DNA from 3 places in the Thermostichus sp. MS-CIW-38 genome. Region 3 is predicted to be linked to each of the others. Evidence: riboswitches for the same ligand, from Rfam matches in the RefSeq annotation. Region 3 holds a riboswitch; each other region holds the start of a gene.
What was found. A riboswitch is a leader RNA that binds a small molecule or an ion and turns the genes downstream of it on or off. The one in region 3 is predicted to bind cobalamin.
Positions count from the first base shown of each region.

Region 1: linked by a shared signal. The riboswitch ahead of metE (5-methyltetrahydropteroyltriglutamate--homocysteine S-methyltransferase) and the one ahead of ACVWXZ_RS05205 (sirohydrochlorin chelatase) in region 3 are both predicted to bind cobalamin.
Region 2: linked by a shared signal. The riboswitch ahead of ACVWXZ_RS06965 (TonB-dependent receptor plug domain-containing protein) and the one ahead of ACVWXZ_RS05205 (sirohydrochlorin chelatase) in region 3 are both predicted to bind cobalamin.

Region 1 is NZ_JBSSAH010000049.1:5,175-15,016, reverse strand. Features, by position in the region: gene ACVWXZ_RS12875 (WecB/TagA/CpsF family glycosyltransferase) at 1-497, shown strand, start outside; gene ACVWXZ_RS12870 (cell division ATP-binding protein FtsE) at 691-1,377, shown strand; gene metE (5-methyltetrahydropteroyltriglutamate--homocysteine S-methyltransferase) at 1,555-3,819, opposite strand; cobalamin riboswitch at 4,286-4,490, opposite strand; partial or broken gene ACVWXZ_RS12860 (ABC transporter ATP-binding protein) at 4,637-5,239, shown strand; gene ACVWXZ_RS12855 (cell division protein FtsX) at 5,333-6,244, shown strand; gene ACVWXZ_RS12850 (hypothetical protein) at 6,306-6,908, shown strand; gene ACVWXZ_RS12845 (pyridoxal phosphate-dependent aminotransferase) at 6,966-8,150, shown strand; gene ACVWXZ_RS12840 (ParA family protein) at 8,309-9,109, shown strand; gene ACVWXZ_RS12835 (hypothetical protein) at 9,111-9,842, shown strand, end outside.
Region 2 is NZ_JBSSAH010000014.1:52,070-61,911, forward strand. Features, by position in the region: gene ACVWXZ_RS06930 (GNAT family N-acetyltransferase) at 9-512, opposite strand; gene ACVWXZ_RS06935 (SRPBCC family protein) at 586-1,053, opposite strand; gene ACVWXZ_RS06940 (DUF502 domain-containing protein) at 1,348-2,124, shown strand; gene ACVWXZ_RS06945 (TIGR03792 family protein) at 2,121-2,471, opposite strand; gene aroA (3-phosphoshikimate 1-carboxyvinyltransferase) at 2,507-3,841, opposite strand; gene rsmH (16S rRNA (cytosine(1402)-N(4))-methyltransferase RsmH) at 4,078-4,989, shown strand; gene ACVWXZ_RS06960 (hypothetical protein) at 5,166-5,690, shown strand; cobalamin riboswitch at 6,035-6,187, shown strand; gene ACVWXZ_RS06965 (TonB-dependent receptor plug domain-containing protein) at 6,230-8,200, shown strand; gene ACVWXZ_RS06970 (DUF1636 domain-containing protein) at 8,329-8,736, shown strand; gene ACVWXZ_RS06975 ((2Fe-2S) ferredoxin domain-containing protein) at 8,748-9,617, shown strand.
Region 3 is NZ_JBSSAH010000009.1:26,444-36,285, reverse strand. Features, by position in the region: gene hmpF (pilus motility taxis protein HmpF) at 1-402, opposite strand, end outside; gene trpC (indole-3-glycerol phosphate synthase TrpC) at 666-1,586, shown strand; gene ACVWXZ_RS05220 (DUF5340 domain-containing protein) at 1,650-1,889, shown strand; gene ACVWXZ_RS05215 (heavy-metal-associated domain-containing protein) at 1,949-2,143, shown strand; gene ACVWXZ_RS05210 (heavy metal translocating P-type ATPase) at 2,256-4,571, shown strand; cobalamin riboswitch at 4,699-4,834, shown strand; gene ACVWXZ_RS05205 (sirohydrochlorin chelatase) at 4,865-5,908, shown strand; gene ACVWXZ_RS05200 (hypothetical protein) at 6,006-6,914, shown strand; gene ACVWXZ_RS05195 (PAP/fibrillin family protein) at 6,923-7,552, opposite strand; gene ACVWXZ_RS05190 (L-threonylcarbamoyladenylate synthase) at 7,589-8,302, opposite strand; gene ACVWXZ_RS05185 (hypothetical protein) at 8,321-8,695, opposite strand; gene obgE (GTPase ObgE) at 8,756-9,793, opposite strand.

The DNA of each region.
Region 1 (9,842 bases), on a different contig from region 3:
GCGTCCAGCGGGTGCCGGGGATCGAGCTGGCAGAAACCCTGATCCCGTTGGCGGCAGAACGGGGGTGGCGCTTGGCCCTGGTGGGGGGAAGGCCGGAAGTCAACCGGGCAGCAATTCGATATTGGCAAGCCCAGTGTCCTGCTTTGGCCCTCTGGGGCTACCACGGCTACTTCTCTAGCGAGGAAGAAAAAGAGCTTCTGCAAGCTCTCCAGGAATTTCGACCGCAACTGGTGTGGGTGGGGCTGGGATCCCCGCGGCAGGAGCTGTGGATCCAAAAGTGGCGTCCCCTTTTGCCCCAAGCCATCTGGATGGGGGTGGGGGGCAGCTTGGACATTTGGGCCGGCCAAAAACGGCGAGCGCCCCGTTGGTGGCGTGACCATCACCTGGAATGGTTGTATCGTCTCTATCAGGAACCCTGGCGCTGGCGACGCATGTTGGCTTTGCCCAAGTTTGTCTGGCGAGTGCTGTGGGATCCCTCTTCTCGTTTGCGCCCCTAGTCTGCCGGCGCTCTCTCCCTCCTCTGTCTAGGCGCTTACTATGGTGATCGGTCAGCACATCGGCTATCCTCCTCGCTTACACCGTTGGGCGGGTACGGCTCCGACCCCTCATCTCCCTGCCCCGGCCAATCCAGAGGCCACCCTGGGCTTTTACGGCAGCACTCAATCCGGATCCCTGGAAACCCCGGCCAGCATGGTGTCCTTGCGGGGCGTGAGCAAGGTCTTTCCCAACGGCAACTTAATTTTTCAGGATGTGAACTTGGAGGTGCGCCGCGGCGAGTTCGTGTTCGTAACTGGGGTCTCCGGAGCAGGCAAGTCCACTCTTTTGCGACTGCTCTACGGGGCGGAACAGGCCACCGAGGGCACGGTCATCGTCGATCAAGTCTGTCTCTTTTCTTCTGAAGGGCGGCGGCGACCCTACCGCATCCCACCGCGTCCGCTGGCCATGTTGCGGCGGCGCTTGGGGGTGGTTTTCCAAGATTATCGCCTTCTGGCCAACCGCACCCTGGCAGAAAATGTGGCCTTCGTGCTGCGCGCCCAAGGGCTGTCCCCCGCAGAAATCCGCCGTCGCATCGGGCCGACCCTAAAGATGGTGGGGCTGACCGAAAAGCGAGATCACTTTCCCCATGAGCTTTCGGGGGGGGAACAGCAGCGCCTTAGCCTGGCCCGTGCCATTGTCAACATGCCGGTGCTGCTGCTGGCGGACGAGCCAACAGGAAACCTAGATCCGGAAAACTCCCTCTTGGTTCTCCAGATTTTGGAGCGGCTCAATTCCTTTGGGGTGACCGTCATCATGACCAGCCATGACCCCTATCTGGTGGAGCGGGCCGGCCACCGGGTGGTGCGCATGGAGGGAGGGCGCCTGTATGATCTGCGCTGAGGGTCTGCTGGGATCCCTACTTTGCTCTTCACAAGCTTTTTGAGATCCCGGAGAGCAGCTTTGCCGGTTGCATCAGCAGACCGTAGGCCCTAAGCCAGCCGCATCAGCACAACAGCGGCACCGCCCGCGGCGACTTGTCAAGCCAGCCCGACCAGTTACATCAGCGGGTCGTGGGCCTTACTCGCGCAGACCCTCAGGTTGGGTTTCCAGAAGCTCCTCCCCTAGCTGATGAGCGGCAGCCACCATATTTTTCAGTGCGGGGATCACCTCCTCCCAGCGGCGGGTCTTGAGGCCACAATCGGGATTAACCCAAGTTTGCTCCACAGGCAAGTGGGCCAGTCCTGTGCGCAGCTGCTGCAGGATTTGCTCAACGCTCGGCACCGCAGGGCTGTGGACATCGTAAACGCCGTTGCCCACCTGGTGACGATACCCAGCCTGGGCAATTTGCAGCAGGGTTTTGTTGTTGCTGCGGCTGTTTTCAATGGAAAGCACGTCGGCATCCAGCCGCTCAATGTGCTCGATGATGTCCCCAAACTCTGAGTAGCACATGTGGGTGTGAATCTGGGTTTCCGGCTTGGCCCCGCCGGTAGCTAGGCGAAAGGCATCCACTGCCCAGCTGAGGTATTCTGGCCAGCGTTCTTTTTTCAGAGGTAGCCCCTCCCGCAGTGCCGGCTCATCCACTTGCACCATCACCGCTCCAGCCGCTTCCAGATCTGCCACTTCGGCTCTCAAGGCCAGGGCAATCTGCAAAGCCTGCTCCCGCCGGGGAATATCAACACGGGGAAAGGACCAGTTGAGCATAGTCACTGGCCCCGTGAGCATGCCTTTCACCGGCTTTTGGGTGTGGGACTGGGCTACTTGGAATTCCCGCACTGTCATGGGTTGGGGGCGAACCACGTCGCCGTAGAGAATGGGAGGGCGCACGCAGCGGCTGCCGTAACTCTGCACCCAGCCGTGTTCAGTGAAGGCAAAGCCTTCCAGCTTCTGGGCAAAGTACTCCACCATGTCGGTGCGCTCAAATTCCCCATGCACCAACACATCCAGGCCAATCTCTTCTTGAATGCGGATGCACTTGGCAATCTCAGCGTCAATGGCTGCTTCGTACTCCGCCTGCGAAACCTCCCCTCTTTTGTACTTAGCTCGCCACTGCCGCACCTCTGGAGTTTGGGGGAAGGAGCCAATGGTGGTGGTGGGCAAAGGTGGTAGCTGAACCTGCCGACTTAGGCGCTGCTCGTAGGGCAGGAATCGCTCGAAGTCCTGGAGCTTGAGGTTGGCCAAAGCCTGGCGCACTTGGGGGTTGGGGGGGCTAAACTGCGCAAAGCTCTGCCATTGCTGCTGGATTTCCGCCTGCTGGGCAGCAGTGTCTTCGCCGTTGAGGGCTCGCGCCAGGAGAGCTACTTCGGCCAGCTTCTGTTCGGCAAAGCTGAGGACATTTCTGAGGGGTTCTGGCAACTGGGCTTCCAGAGCAGCGTCGTGGGGCACAAATTGCAACGAAGCGGAAGGCTGCACCCGTAGGTTGGGAGCTACCCCCTGCAGCTCCCGCAGGCTGGCCAAGACGGTCTCAGGCTGAACCTTCCAGACATTCCGAGCGTCCACTACGCCAGCACCTAGGATCTGGTCAGCCGGAAAGCCATAGGTTCTTACCAGATCCAGGGTGTGGCCACGGGTAAAGTCAAGGCTAATGCCGGCCACCGGCAGTTGCACCACCCAGGGGTAAGTCTCCCCCAGGTCATCGAAGTAGGTGACCAAGTGGACAGGGATCCCGGCGGTTGCCAACTGGCGGTAGCTCATTTCCACAGCTTCCCGCAGGCCACTTCCCTGGCTGGTAACCAAAATGGGATCGTGAATCTGGACTTCTGGGATCCCCAGCTGTTTTAACTCCTGGAGGAGATCCCGGTACAGAGGAAGGAGCTTTTCCAAGTCCGCCCGCAGATCCCCAGATCGCTGGCTAAGGCAGAGCAAAGTCACTGGACTGAGGACAACGGGGCTGGTGCGCTCCCCTAGGATCCCTTGGGCCCGCCGAACTCTTTCCAAAAAATCCCCAAAGTTAGGACTGGGATCGGCTTCCGGCTCAATTTCGGGTACCAAGTAGTGGTAGTTGGTGTCAAACCACTTGGTCATTTCCAAAGCCGGCAGGCCCTCCCGCCCCCGCGCCATGGCAAAGTAGCGGTCTAAACCCGACAGACCTCGGAACCGAGAGGGGATCAGCCCCAGCCAGGTGGCCCAGTCCAGTACATGGTCGTAGAGAGTCTGATCCCCTACCGCAATGTGATCAATCCCAGCTTGTAGCTGAGTCTGCCAGGCTTGAGTCTCCAAATCCCAAAAGGTAGCCAGCAGAGCCTCTGACCCTAGGGCACCACTCCAAAAGCCTTCCAAAGCTTTTTTGAGCTCGCGGCGCTTGCCCATGCGGGCATACCCCAATGTCATGGTTTGTGCAGTCATGTTGTGTGCCATCCCAAATACTGAGTTTTCTAATTTTCCTGCGTTCAATTCGCCCTCAACTGGGATCCCGCCCGCCAAGGAAGAAACCGGCTGTTCCTCTCTTGCCTCTGGAACCCCAACAAAACACTGCCTTTTGCGCAAAAAAGATACTCAACGCAGCCAGCGATCGCAGTGGCTACTTGCCAGCCACCAATTGAAGTCAGGAAGCCTGACATCTCACTCTTTCCTTCGCGTAGGCGGGCTGTAGATCTTGATAGATCTTGATAGATCTTGGTGCAACAGCACCCAAAATTTACTCTCTCCCGGCCAACTGGCTCAGAGTCTTGCTTGGGTTCTTGGACTTATTTCTACTGCTGAGGAGTACCGAAAGCTTGTGGGAGCAACGCCGGGAAAATGCTCAGGATAACGAAAGCAGAAACGAGCTAAAGCCAAGACAGTTACCATCTGTACCTCGCAGATGTTGTGAAGTTTAGAAAAACCATCGGCGGGCATTCTGACTGACACGGTTTTGGGGGACAAGACCTGGATCGGCAGCGAATGACTCTAGAGATTTGCTGCAGGACTTCTCCTAAACCGGATCACAGCTGCGGGACAGCGGCAGATTCTCACTGCTCTTTCCCCGTTTCCTCTGGCGGCTGATCCCCGTCAGAACCGATAGCTGAGCTACATCGTATCACGGAGTTCAGAGACGGGAGTAGAGTGCTTCAATCATCACCAAGCCAGCAGCCTTTGGAGCTACCAGACCTCACCTTTCACCCAGCGGTCTTGCAGGAAGTCATCGGAATCCTCTAAGCATCCTCCCCCCCTGCATTGCTCTCAAGTAGAACTTGGGGAAGTCGTAGGGCTGATGGCTCCCTCTGGTTTTGGCAAAACTACTCTGGCCAAGTTGCTGGCGGGCTACCTTACCCCCAGCCAAGGTCGGGTGAGTGTGACAGGGCAGCCTTTGCCTCGGCGAGGGTACTGCCCAGTGCAGCTTGTCTTTCAACATCCAGAGCAGGCCGTTAACCCCCACTGGCGCATAGCTCAGGTCTTGCGGGAAGGGCCTCCTCCCCAGCCAGAGGTTCTCCACACCTTAGGCATTTCCCCCAGTTGGCTCAACCGCTATCCCCATGAGCTAAGCGGGGGAGAATTGCAGCGGGTTGTCATCGCCCGGGTTCTCAACCCACAAACTCGCTATTTGATTGCAGATGAGATGACAGCCATGCTCGACGCCAATACCCAAGCCCTGATCTGGCAAGCTGTCTTGGCCTATGGGCGGGCACATCAGATGGGGCTTTTGGTCATCAGTCATGATCGCTTTCTCCTGGAACGGCTCTGCAGCCGCTACGTCATCATGACCAGCCATGACCCCTATCTGGTGGAGCGGGCCGGCCACCGGGTGGTGCGCATGGAGGGAGGGCGCCTGTATGATCTGCGCTGAGGGCTGCCGGGATCCCTATTTTGCTCTCCACAGGCTCTGTTGAGCTCCAGGGGGCAAGGGTCTGAGCCCATTGATTGTTGGATGGAGAACAGCATGCAATCTCTCTCCCGACTTCTCAATAAAATTCGCTATCTCCTACAGGAGACTTTTTTGGGGTTGCGGCGGGGGGGCTGGCTGAACTGGGCCGCTGTGAGCACCCTGCTGGTGTTGCTGTTCTTGGTGGGGATCGGCGTTGAGCTGTCCTGGGGCGTGGATGCCACGGTGCAGTCGCTGGGAGGACAACTGGAGATCTCCGTCTACCTGGAGCCGGAACGGCAGGGGGTGGAGCTGCAACCTCAGGTCGCCCAACTGCCTCATGTGGCCGAGGTGAAGGTCATCACCAAAGACCAGGCTTGGCGCAACCTTTTGCTGGAAATGGGGATCCAAGACGAGGCGGCCATGGAAACCCAGTTGGGGGAGAACCCCTTGGTGGATGCTCTGCGGGTTAAGGCGGATTCCACCGAAGCCTTGGGGGAAGTGGCGGAGCAGATTCGCCAACTGGAAGGGGTGGATGAGGTCTACTACGGCGACCGCATTGTGGAGCAACTGGCCCAGCTCCAGGACATGCTACGGCTGGGATCCCTGACCATTACCGGCGTGTTGGCCCTAACAGCGGTGGCGGTCATCACCACCACCATTCGCCTCATCGTCATGGCGCGGCGGCGGGAGATCGAGGTGATGCAATTGGTGGGGGCGACAGCAGCCTGGATTTACTTGCCCTTTATTTTGCAAGGGTGCCTGTTTGGGGTGATCAGCGCAGTGGGAGCTTGGGGATTGATCTTGGGATCCCAGCAGTTGCTGCAGGAGCTGCTGGAGCAGTTGATTGCCTTGCCCTTCCTCAAGGTGATGCAGGCAGATCGCAGCCAACTGGAGTTTTGGCTCTTGCCGTCGATGTTGTTGGGGATGGGGGTTTTTCTGGGCACCACCAGCAGCTTGATCGCGGTGCGCAAGTCGGCAGGGCGATGAGCTGGAGGCGATGCTGAGGAAAGCCCTGGATATTCCAATCTGAGGATCGCCATAGGATAAGATGATGGACTCTACTTCCCTGGCTTTCCAAGATCTGGCCGCCATGAACCCATTGCCTCCTCCCGCCCACCCCTACCAGTTCCGCGCTTTGGGCCTGATTAAGGGATCCATGAAATCGATCCCCAAGACTTATGCGCAGGCAACCTTGGTTGCCTCTGACGGAGCAGAATATCCGGCTACCCCCGGACGCGCCGAGCTTCTCGGCCCCTTCGAGCACTGCATCAAGAGCGGCCATACCTACTGGTACTACGTGCAGCCGCAGCCGCGTTCAGGGGGGGCTTTGGGCTTGAGCATCATCCGCATCCTGGCCCTGCCGGAAGAGGAGCAAGACCCAGAGTGGGAAGAAGAACCGTTTTTGCCTGCCCCTGAGGACACAGAGGAAGGCTTTAACATCCGCGGCATTGTCGAGCCCCACGATGGCTTTGTTGAGGTGACCGTGCGGCGCAAGCCCCAGGGAACCAAGCAATTTGCTCCTCTGCAATTGCGCTTGGAAGGGTTCTTGCCCGGAGCTGTGGCGGGCGAGTTTTGGGATCTGTTGGCAGAGCGAGAGGGCAACAAACTGCTGTTGGTGGATGGTACCCGCCTGTTGACCGCAGTAGCCTAGCTATCTAGATTGGCCCTGCTTGAGAACCTTAAAATAAACCAAAGAGCTTCCCAACCGATGGTGTCTGCTGCCGGCTTGTCCCAACGGGTCGCCCATCTATCCCCTTCCCCCACGCTATCCATTTCGGCTCTGGCTAAAGCCATGCAGGCAGAGGGGCTGGATGTGTGTAGCTTGAGCGCAGGCGAGCCGGATTTCGATACACCTGACCACATTCGGGCCGCGGCCATCCGTGCTCTGGAAGATGGCAAAACCCGCTACGGCCCCACCGCTGGGATCCCCGCCCTTCGCCAAGCAGTGGCCGATAAGCTGCGGCAGGAAAACGGCCTGCAGTTCAGCCACGACCAAATCCTGATCAGCAACGGCGGCAAGCAAACCCTGTTTAACCTGGCCATGGTGCTGCTGGATCCCGGCGATGAAGTGATCTTGCCTGTTCCCTACTGGGTCAGCTACCCCGAAATTGCCATTTTGGCAGGGGCAAAGGTTGTGCAGGTGCAGACGGAAGAGGCCCAGGGGTTCAAGCTCACCGCCGCCCAACTGCGCCAGGCCCTCACCCCCCGCAGCAAGCTGCTGATTCTCAACTCGCCGGCCAACCCCACCGGAGCCGTTTACCACCAGCACGAGCTGGCAGCTCTGGCAGAGGTGATCCTCTCCGCCCCCCATCTGTACGTGATCTGCGACGAGATCTACGAAAAGCTGGTTTATGGACAAGCCCGCCACATCAGCCTGGGATCCCTTTGCCCTGACTTGATGCCGCGCCTGATTCTCAGCAGTGGCTTCGCCAAAGCCTACGCCATGACCGGCTGGCGGGTGGGCTACTTGGCCGGGCCCAAGCCCATCATTGAGGCGGCCATCAACCTGCAAAGCCACAGCACCTCCAATGTCTGCACCTTCGCCCAGTACGGTGCTCTGGAAGCCCTGACCAGCCCCCTATCGGCAGCGGCTGTGGAAAAAATGCGCCAAGAATTCTGGCAGCGGCGAGATCTGATGCTGGACGGGATCCGCACCTTGCCGGGGGTGACTTGCCCGGAGCCGGAGGGCGCATTTTATGTGTTTGTCAACATCGGCCAAACCGGGTTAAGTTCGGTGGAGTTTTGCCGGCAGCTGCTCAAGGAACACCACGTGGCTGCTGTGCCGGGGGTAGCCTTTGGGGCAGATTCCTACATTCGCCTTTCCTACGCTGCCGACCGCACCACCCTCGAAAAAGGGCTGCAGCGGCTGCACCGGTTTGTGTCTTCCCTCTGAGAATTCAATCCGAGGATCGAAAAGAACTGAGGAAGCTCAGCTCCCAGCGGCTGGATCCCTGTAGGCCATTCCCAGCGGCGAGATCCCTATCTGAAGTGTGAACACCATTGCTTAACCCTAGCTATAGTGTTAGGGGATGGGCTACGAGGGGATAACTCATGTCTGGCAGAACGGCGCTTGTCATCACCGTTGCCTGTTTGAGTGGGGGATCCGGAAAGACCACAGCCGCCCTCAACTTGGCCATCATGCTGGCCGAGCATGGCAAGACGCTGGCTGTTGACTTTGACCCACAGGGCAACCTGAGCCAGTGGATGGGCTGGACGGATCTGTCGGAGTCGGCCACCATTGCCGAGACGATTTTGCCGGGGGCGGATCGGGTTCACATTCGGGAGATTATCCGTCCGCCGTTGAATGAGGATCGCCAGGAGCGGCTGTGGTTGGCCCCCAGCGATTACAGTCTCTCGCGGGCTATGGATGCGATCGTAATGGAGCCGGGGCGGGAGCTGTTTTTGAAGCGGGCTTTGCGACCGATTTTGCCGGAGTATGACTTTTTGGTCATCGACAGCCCCCCCTCGAAAGGGTTGCTCACCTACAACAGCATTCTCAGCGCCGATCTGCTGGTGGTGCCGACGGAATGTACCCAAAAGGGGGTGATGGGGGCCCTAAGTACCCTGGTGCTGTTGAAAGAATTGGAAGAGCTGGATTTTCATGTGCCCAAGTTTTTGGGGGTGCTCCCCACACGGGAACAGTGGGTGGGCAACAACCGCACCAAAATGTCGCGGGCCGCGGTGGAAGCCTTGGCGGAAATGATGCAAGGGATCCCCATTTTTACGCCGGTGCGGCAAAGTACGGTCGTTCAGCAAACCAACAGCATGGGCTGGTCCTTGGCGGAGGCAGGGGAAGATCTCCTGGCCCAACCTTATCGCGAGATCCTCAAGGCTGTGCTGGAGGCCCGCTAACATGGCTACCGCCAAGAAGCCTCCCAAAAAAAAATTGCCCACCGGCCCCACCAAGGCGGATCTGCTCTCGCGCATGGGGGTGAATAAGCAGCCAGAGCCGATGGAACTTGCGCCTACGGCTGCCGATGGCGTTGAGGCTCCGCACCGTCCAGAGGACAACAGGGGGACGGATTCCCTGGATCTGCCTCACCCTGCGGCATTAGATGTTGAGCCCGATCCATCTGCCGCCGCCTCGTCCCCTCTGTGCCAGGTTGCCACAACCCCACCAGACGCAGGACGGATGCCTCTCCTGGCCAGTGTGCTCTCCACACCTGAAGCTCCTTCTCGGGATGCGGATCCCTTGTCCAACTTGTCGCCCGCTCCGGTCGAGGTGGAAAGGGTTGTCTCCCCACCCCAGGTCAGTCCGGCCAAATGGGCCGGTACTCCACCGCCAACCGAAGGGCCAGCCGAGCTTTTGCCCCCTGCTACCGCCGGCACCGGCAATGGGGTTCGCCGCAATGGCGCCTATCATGGGCACACTGCCCAGTCGGATCCCCGCGAGGCTCTGGATGCACAACTGGGCCTGCAAAAGCTTACCCTCAAATGGTCTGCCGAGAGGGTAGAAAAGCTGGGATCCCTGGAAAGCGCCACCGGGCTACCGGGCGAGATTTTGCTGGAAGTCCTGCTGGATCATTGGGAACAATTGCCCAAGCCCTTGCAGCAAGATTGCCTCCTGCAAGCCCACCGCATTCGC
Region 2 (9,842 bases), on a different contig from region 3:
CCTGTCGGTCAAGCCTGCTCCTGCTCGGCAGCCGGGACTAAAAACTCCAGAGGGCGCCCGTGTAAAACCAAGGTGGTGCTGGGATTTTCCACAAAGCCGATTCGCTCGTAAAAGCCACGCTGATGGGTTGTGAACAGGTAGATGCGCTCCACCGACTGCAGGTGGGGATGGCTGATCAGGGTTTCCACCAACTTGCGCCCAATGCCCTGACGTCGGTAATCGTGATCAACCACGATATCCCAGAGGACGGCTCGGTAAACCCCATCGGAAGTGGCGCGGCCAAAGCCAATCAGGCGCTCCCCATCCCAGGCGCTGACCACCGGATGGCTGTGGGCAACGGCCCGCTCCATCTCCTGCCGCCGGCGATTCTGCGCCCAAAAGGCGTTGCGGTTCAACAGCAGGAGAAGTTGATCCAGATCCAGCTCGCCCCGCTCCAGAGAGAAGCGAATGTTGCGGTTGTCCACCGGCTGACGAGAGAGGGCAATGACAGGCTCAGGAGAGGGATCGGGCATGAAGAAAACCTTTGCAGCAGTGAGGGTTGGCAAGGGGAAGTTCAACAAAACGCTTAGGCCTGACAAACTGAGGCTAGCTGGCCGAGGCACCTTCGGCGGTTGGCCCCGCATGCTCCAGGGCATAGGCCTTGAAGCGCTCCAGGTCCGCCTGGATGGTGCTCTCCACCACTTTGCCCACAAACAGGCCATCCAAGATTTTGCCGAGGATCCCCGGGAGCTTGTAGGCCACCGACAGCTTCACAATGGTACTGCCTTTGCGGTCGTAAAAGCGCAGCGCGCCCCGATTGGGCAGCCCCTCCACCGAACTCCAGCCGATGTGTTGGTGTTTCACCACCGTGTGGGTGCGGGAGATCCAACTGAAGGTGAGGCCGCGGGTATCCAGTGTCCACCGGGACAGCTCCTGATCCAGCAATTCCACCGAGCGGATCCACTTCATCCAGCGGGGCATGAGGGTGAGGTTGGCCCACAAATCCCATACCTGCTCAATGGGAACAGGCACCTCCACCTGACAGGTATGCTCTAGCCAATCTGACTCTGACATAGGGCCTCCCACGCAACACCCAGCAGAAACACAAACCATCCAGGGGCTTGGCCACAACGCCTCGGGACGGGATCCCTGCCTTTACAAAATTTTATATCGACCTAAGATAGCATTATCGGCCTCGTGAAAGTTTGGGGCTCTGCGCTTTTTGGCAGCCCGGTTTCTTTTTCGAGCAAGTTGCGGCTGCCCCCCATGAGGGCAATGCAGAAGGCAGGTATCATGATTGCCATCTGCAAGCTCCACTTGCAAAGGTTCGGTGCATCCACTCGGTTGACTTGACGGAACGACCTCACCATGGTTTCACAATGGAAACAGCATCTTAAGAACTACTTCGTGGCGGGGTTGCTGGTGGTGATCCCTCTGGCAACTACCATTTGGCTGACGGTGGAGGTGGCCACCTGGAGCATTGGCTTTCTGACCAGCATTCCGAAGCAGTTCAATCCCATCCAGGGTTTGCACCCGATCTTGATCAACCTCATCGATCTGGCGGTGGGCCTGTTGACGCCGATTGTGCTCATCCTGTTGATTGGCTTCATGGCCCGCAACATTGTCGGCCAGTGGCTGCTCAATCTCAGCGAACAGTTGCTCCATGCGATTCCGGTGGCGGGGCTGGTGTACAAGACCTTGAAGCAATTGGTCAGTGTTTTGTTTGCCCCCAACAATCAGCGCTTTCGGCGGGTGGTGCTGGTGGAATATCCCCGACCAGGAGCTTGGGCGCTGGCCTTTGTGACGGGCACCATTCAAACTCCCATTCGGCCCGATGGGCCGCAGCGCTCCCTTGGCCTGTTTGTGCCCACCACCCCCAATCCAACGACGGGCTGGTACGCCATTGTGCCGGAAGACCAGGTGGTGGAAGTGTTCATGCCGGTGGAAGATGCTTTTAAGATGCTCATTTCCGGCGGCATTGTCACCCCTGAGAGTTTTGAAGCGGGGCTGCAGCGGCGAGAAGGAGCTTTGGCCGTGACCATGCCCAGTTTGCGGGAGCTGGTGGAGCAGGAGCGGGTGGCAGGATCCCCCAGGGCTGACTCGGTGGGCTCTGAGGTAGGTTTTGAGACTGAAGGGATCCCTTAATCCTGCTTTCCTGTCCCTGCAGAAGGGCCGGGCTGCCAGAGCTGGTATTCTTTGGCCTGTTCCAAGCGCACATAAAAAGGCCGCATTTGCCGATCCAATGCCTCCACTTGCTCGGGGGAAAAGGCTTTCCAATCAGCGCGGCTGGCCCAGCGGAGGATGAGGTGGACAAGTTCAGGATCCTGCTGATCCAGCCAAACTTCTTTGCCCAGAAAACCCGGATGCCGGCGCAGGGCGGATCCCCAAACCCGCTCGTCTTGCTCAAGAAAGGCTGCTTGCCCACCGGGAGGAACCCGGAAGCAGAGATGTTCGATGGCGATAGGGCCGGGCGGGCTGGGGCAGGTCGACATAGGAGCAGAGGCGGCAAAGTTAAAGATGGGCCCTCTCAAGACTCCAGGGGGGAAGCAGTCAATCGTTGCAGGGTGGGAATGAAGTCGGGGTAGGAGATGCGGGCACAGTCGGCTCCCCTGAGGAGGGTGGATCCCTGCGCTCCTAGAGCTGCCACCATCAGGCTCATGGCGATGCGGTGATCCTCGTGGCTGTCGACCTCGGCCCCGTGAAGAGGGATCCCTCCCTTGATTTCCAGGCCATCAGGATATTCAGTGACCTGGGCTCCCATGCGGCTCAGCTCTTGGGCTATGGCAGCCAGACGGTCGCTTTCTTTCACCCGCAGCTCTGCGGCATCGCGAATCACCGTGATCCCCTCGGCAAAGGCCGCCGCCACCGCCAAAACCGGGATCTCGTCGATCAGGGTGGGGATGAGATCGCCGGCGATGGTGCAGCCGCGCAAGCGGGCCGAACGCACCCGCAGATCTCCCAGGGGCTCGCCGGCCATTTCCCGGAGGTTCTCAATTTGGATGTCAGCCCCCATCTCCTGCAACACCCGTAGTGCACCGGTACGGGTGGGGTTGAGGCCCACATCCCGGAGCAGCAATTCGCTCTCGGGCACAATGGAGGCGGCCACCAGCCAAAAGGCTGCCGAGCTGATATCTCCCGGCACCTGAACTCTCTGGCCCACCAGGCGGGATCCCCCCACCACGGCCACGGTTTTCGCCTCTGGATCCACGTGAATGTCGGCTCCGAAGGCCCGCAACATCCGTTCCGAGTGGTCCCGAGAGAGAGCCGGCTCGGTGACTTGGGTGGTGCCTTCTGCCAGCAGGCCCGCCAGCAAGAGGCAGGATTTCACCTGCGCCGAAGCCACCGGGGAGCGGTAGTGAATGCCCTTGAGGGATCCCCCTTGTACGGCCAAAGGTGCCAACGTCCCACCGGCCCGTCCCCAAATGCTGGCCCCCATCTGCCGCAGCGGTTCTACCACCCGCCCCATGGGCCGCGAGCGCAGGGAGCGATCGCCGGTGACGGCAAAAAAGCGCCCGGCCTGGCCAGCCAGGATCCCCAGCATCAGGCGCAAGGTGGTGCCGGAGTTACCTGCATCCAACACGTCTGCCGGTTCTTGCAGCTGGCCCAGGCCAACTCCCCGAATGCGAACACACTCGCTGTTAAGCTCCGAAATATCTGCCCCCAGCGCCCGAAAACAGGCTGCCGTCCTGCGGGGATCCTCTCCCAGCAACAGCCCTTGGATGGTGGTTTCTCCTTCGGCCAGGGATCCCAGCATCAGGGCGCGGTGGGAAATGGACTTGTCGCCGGGGATGCTCACTTGGCCGCGCAGGCCCTTGGCCGGCGAGAGAGTGAGGATATCGGTAGAAGAAGAGTGAGTCAACACAGCAACTCTGATGGCAGACTGGGCAAAAGCGGCAGCAGTCTCATCTTACTCAGGCCCGGACTCATGCCCCAGAGATCTTACCAGGGATCCCAAGACAGCCTGTCTTTTGACGGCAACCCCTCTTTTCCCAGAGGATCACCTTAACAACATGGATTCCTCGGTCGGGGCCTGGCCTCGGCCTTTTTTTTTTGCAGATACTGAACTTTGTAGCAGCAGAAATAGAACCCCCGCAGACCGTGCTTGGCAAGGTGTATCAACACGACTCTGTTTTGACCGAGGAGGTGATGGCCTACCTGCAACCCCAGGGGGGCGGCACTTTTCTGGATGTGACGTTGGGAGGGGGTGGGCACAGCTTGGCGCTGCTGCGGGGGGGAGCTGCCCGAGTGGTGGGGTTGGATCGGGATCCGGCGGCTCTGCAGGCGGCGCAAGCGCGTTTTGCAGCAGAAGGGATCCCCAGTAGTCGCATCCAACTGTGGCACCTCAATTTTGCCGATTTCGATCTGCAGCAGCATGGCTTTCGGGATGAGCAGGGGCAGGGGATTCCCTTCGATGGCATCGTGGCCGACTTGGGGGTGAGTTCGCCGCAACTGGACTGCCCTGAGCGGGGATTTAGCTTTCGCGGAGAGGGGCCGCTGGATATGCGCATGGATCCCAGTACAGCTCAGGAGACTGCCGCCGATTGGGTTAATCATCGCCCGGTCGAAGAGTTGATCGAGATTTTCACCCGTTACGGCGAAGAGCGATTTGCCCGCCGCATTGCCCATCACATCGAGCAGGCTCGTCCCCTCGCCACAACTACCCAGTTGGCCCAGGTGGTTTGGCAGGCGGTACCTCCGGCAGCTCGGCGAGGCCGCATTCACCCGGCCACTCGGGTCTTTCAGGCGTTGCGCATTGCCGTGAACCGAGAACTGGAGGCTTTAGAAACCTTGCTGGCCCAAGCTCCCACTTGGTTGAAACCCGGCGGCAGGTTGGCCGTGATCAGCTTCCATAGCCTTGAAGATCGCCTGGTGAAATGGGCCTTTCGCAGGGATCCCCGTTGGCAGGTGCTCACCCCCAGGCCCTTGTCCCCTTCCGAACTGGAACGGCAACGCAATCCACGGGCCCGCTCTGCCAAACTGCGAGTGGCTGCCCGCAGCAGTCAGATGTAGGTTTAGGTTGGTTCTCCCGCTCTCAAGAGATCGGCTACCGTGAAGCGGACAGCTGTCCTGCTGAGGCCGGGAATCGGGAGAAGGGGGTTGCTATTGGGGGATGCGGGGAACTAGGGTGAAGCGGAACCGGCAGTCCTGCACCGTCGGATCCCTTGGTGTGTGTGAGGTTAAGCCCTATGGTTAGCCAGCCTTTGAACGCAGGTCTTGATCGTCCCAAAAGCCCTCGTCGCCACAGACAGCCTTCTGCTCTGAGCCGACCCCTCTCCGGTACAGTTCAAGCCAGCCGCACCCAGCCTTTGGATTTGAAGTTGAAATCAGCCCATCCTCGCAGCCAACATTCGGCTTGGGCAGAACACCTAGCTTGGTGGAAGCAGATCTCCACAGGGATGGCTATCCTCTCTGGGGTTTCAGTGTTAAGCCTTTACAGTTGGACTGTGCATACCCAAAGCCGGTGGAGCCAGCGTTACCAGGTGTGGCAGCAGATGCAGCGCAACGAACGACAGTTTCTGCTGACTCAAGAATCCATTGCCAATTCTCTGCGGGAAATTGCCGACCGCTCCGAAATGGTGCCGCTGGTACCGGATCGGATGATCGAGGTGCCGATTGCCTCTCCCAGCCAAGTTAAACCGGATCCAGCCCACCAGACGACAGCCCCGCCTGAAATCGAAAAAGCTCCTCTTTTCTACCCGGTTGGGTACTAGTCCAATGAATCCCGTGGACAGCAGCCAAGCCACTGCTCCCCTCTTACTCTCCCAAAGGCTGTGGATTTTGCAAGATCTCAGCGTATCTCTATCCTCCCTATCCTTCAAATTCTTCAAAAGTCAAGGGATCCCTGGGCCTCGCGATCTGGAGTAGCAGCGGGCTATCCTTCAACTGCTTACAAAGCAGTGAAGAAATCTGGCCTAAATGGGATGTGGCCCATCCGAAGCCCTGGGATTGCCGTTGGGATCCCGTTCACCCCTGGAGATGACATCCCCCCTGGCAGGATAGGAACTCCAGAGCAGGGGATGTATGATGCCTAGCACGGCTTTTTCGGAGCAATCGCAGAGAAAGCTGTACCGACAGGTTGTCCTGGGGATCAGCCAGGGCATGTAAAGGGGAAAGTCCGGTGCAAATCCGGCGCTGTGCCGCAACTGTGATGGGCTTGGGCTAGACCCATGCCCTCAGTCAGGATGCCCGCCTGCGGTTCTGGCTCGTCTTTCTTCCGCGTCGCACGGAATCAGGAGCTTCAAGAAAGAAAATGAATCCCATTCTAGGTCTCAGCCTGGCGCTGGGGGGTCTTGTTTTGGGGATCCCAGCGTGGGCGCAGCCGGCGGCCTCTTCACCTTCAGCTCAAGAGGTGTTGGAAACCGGTGTTAGCGCCGAGATTTTAAATCAACCCGTCACCACACCTTTTCGCCGTCCTGGTTTGCTGCGGGATTCTTCCCGCCCGGTTTACGTCATTACCCGCCAGCAAATTCGAGAGCAAGGGGCAAGAACGGTTCAGGAGGCCCTGCGCTACCTGCCCGGGATCCTCAGCGACGGCACGGCAGGAACCCAGTTGGGAGCCCTTAGCTCCCAGTTTATGCGGGGAGGACGAACGGCCCAGGTGTTGGTGCTCTTGGATGGCCGCCCCATTAACGACCTGGGCTTTTTTGGCGGGTTCGATCTGTCTCAGATCACTACAGATGTGGTCGAGCGTATTGAGATCTCTCCAGGTGGGGGCTCCACTTTGTATGGATCGGACGCGGTTGGCGGGGTCATGAACATCGTAACCCTGGAGCCAAAGCCGGGATCCGAGACCGTGCTGGAAGCGGCTATCGGCAGCTACGGCCTCAACGAGCAAGGGATCCAGAACCGCGGCCAGGTGCAGGATCTGGGCTGGGTGGTCAGCTATCGCCGTCTGCAGAGCAACAACGACTTTCCTTTTGAAATTAGGCGTTTGGGCAAAGCCGGCAGGCGGGAAAACTCGGCGGTGGAGTACCACAACCTACAAGCCAAACTCACCTGGCAACTGGCAGAAGGCCAGGTCCTAACCGGAAATGCCCTTTATCTCAATAAAGCGTTTCAGGTGCCCGGCAGCACCGAGTTTCCCTCCCCCGATGCAGTGCAAAACACCAACGACCTGCTGTTAGATCTCAGTTGGCTGTGGGATCAAGAGAGGGGATCCCTGCAAGCTAGGGTATTTTTTGACGACCTCAACTATCGCTTCAGCGCCCCACAAAGCCAGGGATCCCGGGATGAGATCTCGCGAACGGGGTGGGGATCCCAACTGCAATACACCTGGAAGGCTGCTGAAAACCTGGAGCTTACTCTAGGAGCAGACTACCGATCCATTTCAGCTCGCAACACCACCTTCTCCTTTGCCAGGGGATCCACCAACGTCAACTATGACAATACCGTGAACCAAGGGGCCCTCTTTGCCCGCCTGGATTACAGGCCACAGCCCAACTTTTATCTCAACTTAGGTGTTCGCCAAGATTCGAGCAATCTGGTCAACGGTTCGGCCACCTCTCCTGCCGCAGGGATCCGCTGGGTTTTGGCAGAAGGCACCACCCTGAGGGCCAATTATGCCGGCAGCTTTCGCACCCCCTTGATCTCAAACTTATTCTTTCGTTTGCGGGGCTTTTTTGAAGTCGACGGCAACCCCAATTTGCGCCCGGAGCGGGGAGAGAGTTTTGACATTGGCCTGGATCAGGCTCTGGGAGATTTTGGCCTGCTGCGCTTGACCTTTGCCCATAACCGCATCCGCGATGGCATCACCTTTGTCAGCACCGGCCCGAGCAGGGGAACCTACGAAAACATTGAGCTCGTGGAATACACAGGCATAGAAGCAGCCCTGGATTTGCGATTGGGGGAAAACTGGACTCTTTTTGCCAACTACACCCTGAACGATCCCATCATCCGCTCGGCGCTGGATCCCAAAGCGGTTGGCAAACAGCTAGCCTTCGTGGGAGCAGACAGCTTCAACCTGGGCCTGAGCTACCGCGATGCAGAGGATCGGTATGCCTCAGTTTTCCTGCATCACATTGGCACTTTCTTTACCAACAACGCCAATACCCAATCTCTGCCCGGCTACACCAACCTGGCTCTGCGGGGAGGGATCCCGGTTGCAGAAAATCTCGCTCTCGAGGTGGGAGTCGATAACCTGCTGGATGAGCAATATGAGGTTTTCCCCGGCTACCCAGGAGTGGGTCGCACCGTTCGGCTTAATTTAAGGGGCCAATTTTAGAGCGACTTGAGGCTGACTTTTAGCTGTCTAACTCACTGCTGAATCCTTGGCCAAGACATTGAGATCGTCTTTGCCTCTTCTCACACCCTTTGCTTGGACAGAAACCTATGACTATATCAAGGAGCACCATGTCTCGATCAACTTCCCAGTTGCCAGTTCAAGCTGGCAGCGCTGCCCAGCAACCCAGCAGCCATTGTCTTTGGGTTTGTGTCACTTGCGGATCTCGGTGGGTTAACGGCCAAAAAGAAGGGATTAGCAAGGGAGAAATGCTGCTGTCTGCCCTGCAATCTCAAACCCTCAATCCTCAACTGACCCTGAAGCCGGTTGCCTGTATGAGCGCCTGCAGCCATGCTTGCGTTGTTGCGTTGGCAGCACCTCAAAAGATGACCTATGTTTTTGGAGATCTCGATCCAAAAGATGTGGGTCTCATTCTGCAGACAGCAGAGCTCTACCTCACCAAGCCAGATGGGATCCTACCCTGGGCCGAGCGCCCTCTGAAAAAAGAGGTGATTACTCGTATTCCACCACTGCACTGAGGAGCTTTCTCATGGCCACTTTTACCCCCTGGATAACCCCCCTCCATCAAGCTTGGCAGGAAGTTTCTTTAACGGGTTGGACAACCCTTTATGAAGGGATCCCTGCCCATATTGACTGCTTGGGGCCGTTGCTCTACGAGCTGTTTCAAGAGCACTGGGCCGAGATCCAGGTGGGCCATGTGGCGGAAGGCGGGGTGCTGGAGCTGGCTTTCAAGAAACCTCCAGCTTTGTGCGTGCTCTACGATGGCTATCTAACCGTTGCCACCGAAACTTGGCACCTGCATTTGTGCCTGGAGGAGCACCAAGGCGGCCCCCATCGCAAGACCCCACCCGAGCTGCGCCGCAAAAGATTGGTTAGCCGTGCTGCCCTCTACCGGCGCCTCAATCCCCAAGGTCAGCCCCGCATGTGGGGGATCCAATTCTGGAATGGAGCAGAAGAGCCTTTGCTGCAGATTTTTCTGCCCAGCCCCTTTTTGGGGCCAGAGGAAGACTACCTGCCGGAAGGCAAAGCAGATTACCAAAAGCTTTCTCTTTACGAGCGCATCCGCGCCATCTATGTGCAGGGGAAAGAGCGGATCCCCTATGAGGATAACCCTCTTAAACGTCCCTACCTTGCTGTTTGTCGTTCCAGCCGTTGTTATCCTTCCCGCAACTACCAACCGGTTGTAGAAGCTCTGGAATCCGCCCTTCGAGAAGCCAACCTGGACGTACAGGTTATCACCTCAGGCTGCTTGGAAGTTTGCCAACAGGGGCCGGTGGTTTTTTACTCCGGAGATTGCACCTGGTACAAGCGGGTTACTCCCCAAGTAGCTCGACAAATTGTTTTTGAGCATTTGCTTAATAGCTGTCCTCTGAAAGACCACCTTTTTCCAGGAGATTAAAGCATGATTGGCCTGCAATCGAGTGCTCAACCTATCCCCAGATCTTGCCGCTTGATCTCAGCCCCACTTTGGATACAAGCTGCTCAAGATTTGGCCCAAGGCTGGTTCTGGCCCAGCTTGTTTACCACCGTCGGCTGTCTCAGCAATATTGCTTATACATGTACCCTTCCCTTTGTAACTGTTGGTATTGTTGCAGGCACAACTTTAACCCGCCAAAGGGCAATC
Region 3 (9,842 bases):
CTTGTATTGCTCATACAGCCGCTGCACCTCTTCTTCCTGGGCTGCTAGCTCCATCTCGCGGCGGGTAAGCTCATGCGCCTGAAAGGTGAGGGACTGTTTCCAAACCTCGATCTCCTCTTCCTGGCTGCGGGCTCTGAGCTGAAGTTGGCTGAAGTTTTGCAGATAGGTCACCAGTTGGCGAGCGGCTTCGCTGATGCGGGCGACCTGACGGTTGCCGGAGATTTCCGCCAGCACCAATGACCCATCCTTGAAGCGCCCAGCCTCCTGGGCGATGCGGCCTTCCAAGGTAATGGATTCTTCGTTCACGGCCACCCAGGTATTGTCCTGCTGCTGCTTGGCCAGCAATTGCAGAGACGACTTGGCAAATCCAATCGGCTTGGATAGCTCTGCTAGGTACAGCACGCCTGAACTCCTCTAAAACAGCATGGACAGCACCAGCCTTGACCCCACCGAGCCACTGCCCCTGGCCGGGGAAAAATGGACGGCCGCCAGAACATGGCTCGCCGAGGCGCACAAAGACTACACCACCTTTCTAGACTCAACCATAGGGTAAAAAAAACGCCTTCGCCAGATGAGTTTTGGGGATGCCTGGGGTAGCTATTCAAACCGGTGGCGGAGCACTAAGGTAGTCTAGGGTGTGGTGTAGGGTTCTGCTCAGGGTTTGTATGGAGCTGCAAGGTGAGCCGCTTTCTATTCGTCGGCGTTCTCCTGCCCCGCCGGTGGTCGTAGCCTCTCAGGTGTACCAGACAACAGCGCCGGAAGCCAAGCCGCGCCACATTTTGGAAGAGATCGTCTGGCACAAAGAACAGGAGGTGGAGCGCCAACGGGAGCAGCTTCCCCTGAAGCAATTGCAACGGCAACTGGATCAAGCCCCGCCGGTGCGGGATTTTGTGGCGGCTCTTACCCAGTCGCCTCACCCTGTTTCCTTGATTGCCGAGGTCAAAAAAGCCTCCCCCAGCCGCGGCGTTCTCCGGGATCCCTTTGACCCGGTAGCCATTGCCCAGAGCTATGAAGCCGGTGGGGCCAGTTGCCTCTCGGTGCTCACAGATGAGCGGTTCTTTCAGGGCAGCGGCGAGTATCTGCGCCGGATCCGTCAGGCAGTAGGGATCCCCATCCTCTGCAAGGAGTTCATCCTCTACCCCTACCAAATCCTCTGGGCCCGCAGCCTGGGGGCAGATGCGGTGCTCTTGATTGCCGCCATTCTCTCGGATGCGGATTTGGGCTACTTTCTCAAGCTGATTCGGCAATTGGGCATGGCGGCTCTGCTGGAGGTGCACACTTCCCAAGAGTTGCAGCGGGTGTTGCGTTTGCCTCAACTGCAAGACTCCAGGGGGCAGGTGCTCATTGGCATCAACAATCGCGATCTGAGAACCTTTGCGGTGGACTTAAACACAACGCGCAACCTGTTGGCCGCCCACTCGGAGCTCCTTGGCGATCTGCCTGTGGTCAGCGAGTCCGGCATCCATACCCCCGCCGATCTGCAGCAGTTGCGGGCCTGGGGGGTGCGCTCTGTGCTGGTGGGGGAAGCGCTGGTGACCCAGCCGGATCCCGGCCAAGCTGTGCGCCACCTGTTGTCATCTCAGTGAATGAAAACCATTTATCAATGGATCTCTGCGAGAACAATTGATCTCTAAGGATTGCTTGGATCGATGAAACGTATTCCTGTGCCGGCTCATATCCACTACGAATTTCTGCTGCGGGTGTTGGAGCGGCAAACCTTTCCGGCAGTGGAAGAACAGGATTTTGGCAACCGAGGCCGCACGCAAGAGCTGATCAACTCCCTGCGCAAAGCCCTCACCCAACAGGTGCAACTGGAGGAAGAGTGGCGACAGCGGGGCTATCAGGTGGACTACCGCTGGAATATGGACGAGCCTCAGCCTCCCTCTTGACCTTCCAGCCCACTGTAAGGTTTAGCATCCTTTCAGTGGCATTGGGGGGGTTTTCCAAGATGCAGGTTGTTTTGACGGTGCCCAAGCTGGCCTGTGGGGCCTGTATAGACACCATTGCGCAAGCGGTGCGGCAACTGGATCCCCAGGCGCAGGTGGAAGGGGATCCCAAAACCAAACAGGTGCGGATTACTTCTGAGCGGCCTGTGGGCGATTTGCGGCAGGCCCTCACCCAGGTGGGATATCCCCCGGCCTAGTCAAGGCTGGGTCGAGAACGGTCGGGCGTCTGTTTTGAATTCCTGTACAGATGGCTGCCTTCGCCCTGCCCAGGGTGGAGAGTAGCTGTCGTTTCATCAACAAGGTGTTGCCATGCCTGCCCCTGAAAAGTCATCGGCTGCACTATCGGCCTCTGCGCCTTCTCCTGAGGGCACTTGGCAGTTGGCCCTGCAAGGGATGAGCTGTGCCTCCTGCGCCCGCAGCATCGAACAGGCCCTCGCTCAGGTGCAGGGGGTGTCCCACGGATCAGTGAATTTTGCCAGCGAGCAGGCCACCGTCAAAGGGGATCCCAGGCTGGTGGATCCGCAGGCGTTGATTCGGGCGGTGGAGCGGGCGGGGTATCGGGCGCGCCTTATCCAGGAGGATTGGCAGCTGGACGATCTGTCGGATCCAGAGCGGATCGCCCAACGGGCCGCAGAACGGGAACTGAAGCTCAAGGTGGCGATAGGGGTGGGCATCAGCACGGTGCTGGTGATCGGATCCCTGCCGATGATGCTGGGGATGGACATCCCGGGCTTTCCCATGTGGCTGCACAATCCTGGGTTGCAGTTGCTGCTGACGGCTCCGGTGCAGTTTTGGGTGGGCAAGCATTTTTATCGAGGCGCTTGGGCCGCTTGGCAACGGCGTTCGGCGGATATGAACACGCTGGTGGCCTTAGGGACGAGCGCGGCTTTCTTCTATTCCATTTTCCCAACGGTTTTCCCCGACTCTTTCCATCGGCAGGGACTGCATCCCGATGTGTATTACGAAGTGTCGGCGGTGGTCACCACCCTGATTCTGGTGGGTAAGTGGATGGAGCAACGGGCCAAAAGGCAAACCTCTGAGGCCATTCGCAAGCTGATCGGGCTGCAACCGAAAACGGCAAGGGTAATTCGCCATGGGGTGGAGCAGGATATTCCGATTCGGGAAGTGCAGGTGGGGGATCGGATCCGGGTGCGCCCCGGCGAGAAGGTGCCGGTGGATGGGGTAATCCTAGAGGGATCCTCCACCCTCGACGAGTCGATGGTGACCGGCGAGAGCCTGCCTGTACTCAAGTCGGCGGGGGATGAGGTGATTGGGGCAACGCTGAATCAGACGGGCAGCTTTGTGATGGAGGCGCGGCGGGTGGGCAAAGACACAGTTCTGGCCCAGATCGTGCGCCTGGTGCAGGAAGCTCAGGGATCCAAAGCCCCAATTCAACAGGTGGCGGATCGGGTGACTGCCTGGTTTGTGCCGGCAGTGATCGGGGTGGCAGTTCTAACTTTTGTGCTCTGGTGGGTGTTGGCGGACAACCTGACGCTGGCCTTGGTGAACACGATTGGGGTGCTGATCATCGCCTGCCCTTGCGCGCTGGGGTTGGCAACCCCCACCTCGATCCTGGTGGCCACGGGACGAGGGGCAGAATTGGGGATCCTGGTGAAAAGTGCCGACAGCCTGGAATTGGCCCACCACTTGCGCACGGTGGTCTTGGACAAAACCGGCACCCTGACCGAAGGTCGCCCTACCGTCACCGATATTTGGGCTAATGGCTCCTCTCCCCTGACGGTGTTGCGCCTGGCAGCGGCAGTAGAGCGGCACTCGGAACACCCTTTGGCCCAGGCGGTGGTGCAGAAAGCCGAAGCCGAAAAAATTGTGATCCCTCCTGCCTGGCACTTTCAGGCAAGGGTAGGCAGTGGGGCAGAAGCCTGGGTGGAAGACCAGTGGATCCGCATCGGTCGGCTGAGCTGGCTACAGGAGATGGGGATCCCTTGGGATCCCTCTTGGTCAGAGCGGGTTCAGAATTGGGAAAGCCAGGGCAAAACGGTGATCGGCGTAGCCCAATCCCAGAGCCTGGTGGGGCTGCTGGCCATTGCCGATCCGCTCAAACCCACCTCTCCTGAGGCAGTGCAACAGCTGCAACAGATGGGTCTAGAGGTGATCCTGCTAACCGGGGATAACCCCACCACGGCCCAAGCGGTTGCCCGGCAGGCAGGCATTCAGCGGGTAATTGCCCAAGTCCGTCCGGATCAGAAGGCCGCTTACATACGCAGCCTAAGACAACCGCGACGGCGGGTGGCGATGGTGGGAGATGGCATTAACGATGCTCCGGCTCTGGCAGAAGCGGATGTGGGGATCGCCATCGTTACGGGTACGGATGTGGCAATGGCCGCCAGCGATATTACCCTCATGTCGGGAGATCTGCGGGGAGTCGCCACTGCCATTCAACTCAGCCGGGCCACCCTCAACAACATCCGCCAGAACCTCTTCTTCGCCTTTATCTACAATACGCTGGGGATCCCGATTGCCGCTGGGGCGCTCTATCCCTTTACAGGCTGGCTGCTCAACCCCATGCTGGCGGGGGCAGCCATGGCCCTGAGTTCCGTTTCGGTGGTCGCCAATGCCCTGCGCCTGCGACACTTTCAGCCCCCCAGACCAGCGGGCCGGCGTTAGGCCCTCTCCCAGGGGCAAGGGGGATTAGCGCGGCAACAGTTTTGCTGCCCTTTGAGCATGAGTCTGCCGTACCGCTCATGCCTCAGGGCTATCTTCTGGCAGGCAAGAACATCCCCCCCGGGAGCTTGGTGAATGGCAAGCGGCAAGCTAACCTAAAAGGCTCAGGCAGACTGGGGAAAGCGCGGTGCAAGTCCGCCACTGTGACGCAACTGTGATGGGATCCCTCCCTCAGCCAGAACACCCACCTGCCGTTGTCCTGTACCCCTTGCGATTCACAAGGAACGGAGTTTTTTGTGTTGAATACCCTCAGTGTTTCCCCTCCCCTTTCGGTTGGGCAGCTTGCTTCTCCTTCATTGCCCCTATTGCTTATCGGCCACGGATCCCGCGACCCTGAAGGGCGGCAAGCCTTTCTGGAGTTGGCCCAAGTCTACCAATCCCTCACTCCCCATCGACCGGTGATCCCTTGTTTTCTGGAGCTGACCCAGCCAACCATTGCCCAGGGGGTAGAGCAGTGCTTGGCCCAAGGGTGGCAGGAGATCGTGGCCCTGCCGCTGTTGCTGTTTGGGGCCCGCCACAACAAGTTCGATGTGACGATGGAATTGGATCGCCTGCAGGCCCTCTATCCCCAGTTGCGCATTCGTTACGGTGGGCCGCTGGGGATCCGCATCGAGATCCTGCAACTGCTGCGAGACCGATTGGCTGCTCTGATAGCTGCCCAACCGCAGCGGATCCCAGAAGCAGAAACCGTGCTCCTGTTTGTGGGTCGCGGCTCCAGCGATCCCGAGGCCAATGCCGAAGCCTGTAAACTGGCCCGGTTGCTTTGGGAAGGATCTGGGTTTGCCGCTGTGGAAACTTGCTTTATCGGCATTACCCATCCCCGCCTGCCCGTGGGATTGGAGCGGGCCTTGTCCTGGCAGCCGCGCCGGGTGATCGTGCTGCCCTACTTTCTGTTTACGGGGGTGTTGGTGAAAAAAATCGAGGCGGCAGTGGAGAAACAACGACAACGACAGCCGGAAATCGACTGGCTGATGCTGCCGGAATTGGGCCTTGTGGATACGGTGCTGCACAGCCTGCAGCAACTGGAGCAGGAAGCCCTGCAGGGCCAAACCCCGATGAACTGCCACCTGTGCAAGTTTCGCCTGGCCGTGAGCGCAGAGGTCAGAGCTGGGCATACCCATCACCATCCTCACGAGCATCATCACCACCATCACGGGCACGGATCCCATCACCACCCTCATTCTCACCATCACCCTCAGCACGGCCACACCCACGCAGCGGCTGGGGATCCCTGGGCCCAATTAGAGGGCTACCACCAACGGGCTTGGCAGGTGCCCTAAGAGGGAAACAGAGGCTGCTGGCGGGATAAACTGAGTGCAGACAGGCCATTTTTGAACCTGGTTTTCCCGCTCTAGCGGTTGTGATGACGAAAAAACGATGATGCTCTCCCGCTCCTCTTGGGTTTCAGGTGCCGCTGCCGCGGGGAGCGGGATCTTTGTTTTCGCCCTGGTGGTGGGGCTGCTGGATCAGATCCTGCCCACCCTGCCCAAGGTTTCCTTATCCTTGGCCGGGATCCCTGGGATCCTGGCTGGAATTGGGTCTGCCTATGGGGTTTGGCAGGTGGTTCAGATGGGTCTGCAGTCGGCTTCCTGGAGCGACTTTCGAGAATCGCTGGTGGCGACCCTGTCTCCCTTTGATCCTGCCGATTATGGCGGCAACCCTCGGCAACCCGAGGAGGATTCTCTCCCTTTGCAGTCGGTTGACGAGGATCCTCAAACCCAGATCCGCGATCGACAAATTCTTGATCAAGCTGAGCAGCAGACGGAAACTGAAACCGAAGTAAGCGAACACACTCAAGTAAGACTGCAGGGCGAGCAGCACCAGGATCAAGCTTCGCAGGCCAAGGCCCAACAGTTGCAGCCCCTACAAGAATTGTCATCACCTTCTTCCCCAAGCCCTGAGTCGGCAAAACCCACACCAGAGCCAGAGCTCAACCAAAAACTTCGCCAACTCCAGATGCAGGTCGCCCAGATGCAGGTCGCCACTCTGAAAATAGAACTGGAACTCCAAGAAATCCAACTGCAGCAGTTGGAGGTGAGGCGGACTCGGCTTCAGCAGCAGAAGCAGAAACTCAAGCACGTTCTGCGTCGCACGGCGTCCGAAAATCAAAGGCTGCGCTTCTTACAGGAGCAAAAAGCCCGGCAACTGGAGCAAACTCAGCAAGAGCTGCAAGCTTTGCGGGAGTCCTACCGCGCCTTGCAAGTTCTACAGGAAATAAGCTTCACCCTAACCCAAAACCTATCTCACAAAATAGCCGAAACGGAACCCTCTAAGCCCTCCGGCTAGCCGAAGTCTCAACTCACCCGTTTCAGGACAAATACACTCCCCTCGCTGCCCCGGCCCATCCGCAAATCTTCATCCAAATAGGTGATATCCAGCCAACCCGTTGGCTCGCGGCGGCGGATATCGATTTGAATAGCCGGGATCCGCTCCGGAGCCCGCTCGAGCAAATAGAGAAAACTCTCGATCTCGTAGCTCATCAAAGCTTGGGATCCGAGCACCAATCGCTCGAAAATCACCCTCACCCGGCGCTCAGATTCGGGGTAAAAGCGCGCTGATACAGCCAAGACTCCCCGTGGCATCCAAGCCTCCAGCCAACCGGATCCCTGGATCTCCGCCACGTTGAAGACCCGTCCAGCTTTGGCCCGAATACACTGGTAGATCTCGCCGGTGGTCAAAAAAGGCAACTGTGCCAGCCGCAGCAGAGCTGTGCTGGTGGTAAAGAGGGTGAGCCAGTTCCCCTCCAACCCTTCAGGGGCCGATGTTGGCTTGGGGGTGGGGTTGAGCGCTTCTAGGACGGCAATTTGAGACAGGATCTGGGCTTGCTGCTCAGGGGAGACTTTCCGGCCCCGGTCGGTCGCCTCCAGCAGGTGCAGCAGAGCCGATTTTTGCTGAGCCAGGGCCATGAGCACACTCCAAGGCATCAACCCCATTTTAGAGAACGCCAGATCCGGCTGCCCTCAACCGTCTTCTTCTACGGGTTTCAGATTTAGATCTGCCACCTGCTCATACCCTAGCCCGGCCCGCACCACCAGCGGCTCGGATCCGGTCAAATCGATTACCGTAGAGACCTTGGCCCGGCGGGGGGCATCGTCATCCAGCACCAGATCCACCTGTTTTTCCAACTGCCGCATCTCTTCAGCCGCAAAGATCCCACCCTCATCCCAGGGGTCGCTCTCCCACTCCCAGGCTTGCCCAGAACTTAAGTCCAGGGATCCGACGGGATCCCCCCCCAGCTTGGCAGAGGTGGAGACAATTGGATTGCCCAACTCTTCCAGCAAAGCCTGACAAATGGCCGAGTCGGGCACCCGGATGCCGGTGGTTTTCCGCTTGGGATCCATCACCAACCTGGGCACCAGCTTGGTGGCCGGCAACAGAAACGTAAACGGGCCGGGGATCAGCCGCCGCATCAGCCGATAGGCCGAATCGGTTACCTGGGCATAGTGGGCAATGCGTGAGAGAGAAGGGCACAAAAAGGTAAGAGGCTTGTCGTTGGAGAGCTGCTTGATACGGCGTACCCGCTCCACTGCTTGTTTGTGGGTCACATCGCAGCCAATGGCATAGACTGTATCGGTGGGGTAAAGCATCACCGCCCCCTCCCGCAAAGCCGCCGCAATCCGCCGGATGGAACGGGCCTGGGGCTGTTGCGGATGCAGCTTAAAGTACTCGGCCATCGGGCAGATGGGAAGAGGTCAAGACTCGGAGCAGCTCCCCCCCAAAGGGTTTTCCACAAGAGGGCGAGGGGTCGGTGGCACCGACGCGGGCGGGGATCCCTGAGATTCGGGCCAGTCCTTCAGTTGTTGCATCAGGGCTTGGATGTGCAGACGGGGCAGATAGGGCCAGTCGCCGGCTTCTTCCAAATCCTGAAGCACCCGATACAGAGCTTGACGGGTGTTGGGCAAAGACTCCCGAAAGGCACCTTCCAGGATCGCGCGGTGCAACTCCTCCAGCAGCCGCAGGAGCATCAGCAGCTCCACACACGCTCCCGCCCTCGCCTGAGCCGCCTGTTCAACGGCCAACATAATCTGACGCAAATCCGGTGGCAGATCCTCCGCCGAGATATACATGGCCACTCGTCTCTGGGTTCTGGGAAGGCAGGGGCTTTCCCATTCTAAGATTCTTCTGCCTTAGGACTGGATGGCTCCCACAAGATCCAACTGCGCAGGCTGTTGGGATCCCCGACCCAGGCACTGCCACACCCGCTGCAAGAGGGGATCCAGCCCCTGCTTGGCAATCGCAGAAATGGTCACCACCGAAGTGCCGGCAGCAGCAGACAGCCTCTGGGCGCGCTCGGCAACCTGCTGGGGATCCAGAACATCGATCTTGTTCAAAACCAGGATTTGTGGCTTATCGATTAACCCGTGGCCGTAGGCGCGCAGCTCCTGCTGAATAACCTGGTAATCCTTGACGGGATCCGCCGCCGTGCCATCCACCAAATGAATCAGTACCCTGGTACGCTCCACATGGCGCAAAAACTCATGGCCCAGCCCCACCCCCAAGTGCGCCCCCTCGATCAGCCCCGGAATATCGGCAAACACCACCCCATCTCCCGATGGATGGGGCACCACCCCCAAATTGGGCTGCAGCGTGGTGAAGGGGTAGTCAGCAATCTTGGGCCGGGCAGAGGAGACCACCGAAATCAGAGTGGACTTGCCCGCATTGGGCAGGCCGACAATGCCCACCTCGGCAATCAACTTCAGCTCCAGGCGCAGGCGCACCCGTTCTCCCGCTTCGCCCTTGGTAAATTGGCGGGGGGCACGATTGTGGTTGCTCAAAAAATGGGCATTGCCTAAGCCGCCTTTGCCCCCACGGGCTACCAGCAATTGATCCCCCTTGCCCACCAGATCGCCCAACAATTCCCCCGTCTCCGCATTGAACACCACAGTACCGCAGGGCACCCGCACCAGCCGATCCGCACCACTGGCCCCGCTGCGATGGTTGGGCCCCCCTTTGGCCCCGTGTTCCGCCTTGATCACCGGTTGAAAGCGAAAATCCAACAGAGTTTGCAGGCCGGGATCGGCCACCAAGATCACCGAGCCGCCCCGCCCGCCATTGCCGCCGGATGGCCCCCCAGCCGGCACATACTTCTCACGGCGGAAGGCAATGATGCCATCCCCGCCATTTCCCCCTTGCACTTCAATTTCGGCTTGGTCGATAAAGTGCAATCGTTCTTCTCCCAAATCTTCTATCTTCCAGCTTGGCAAGATGCCGGAA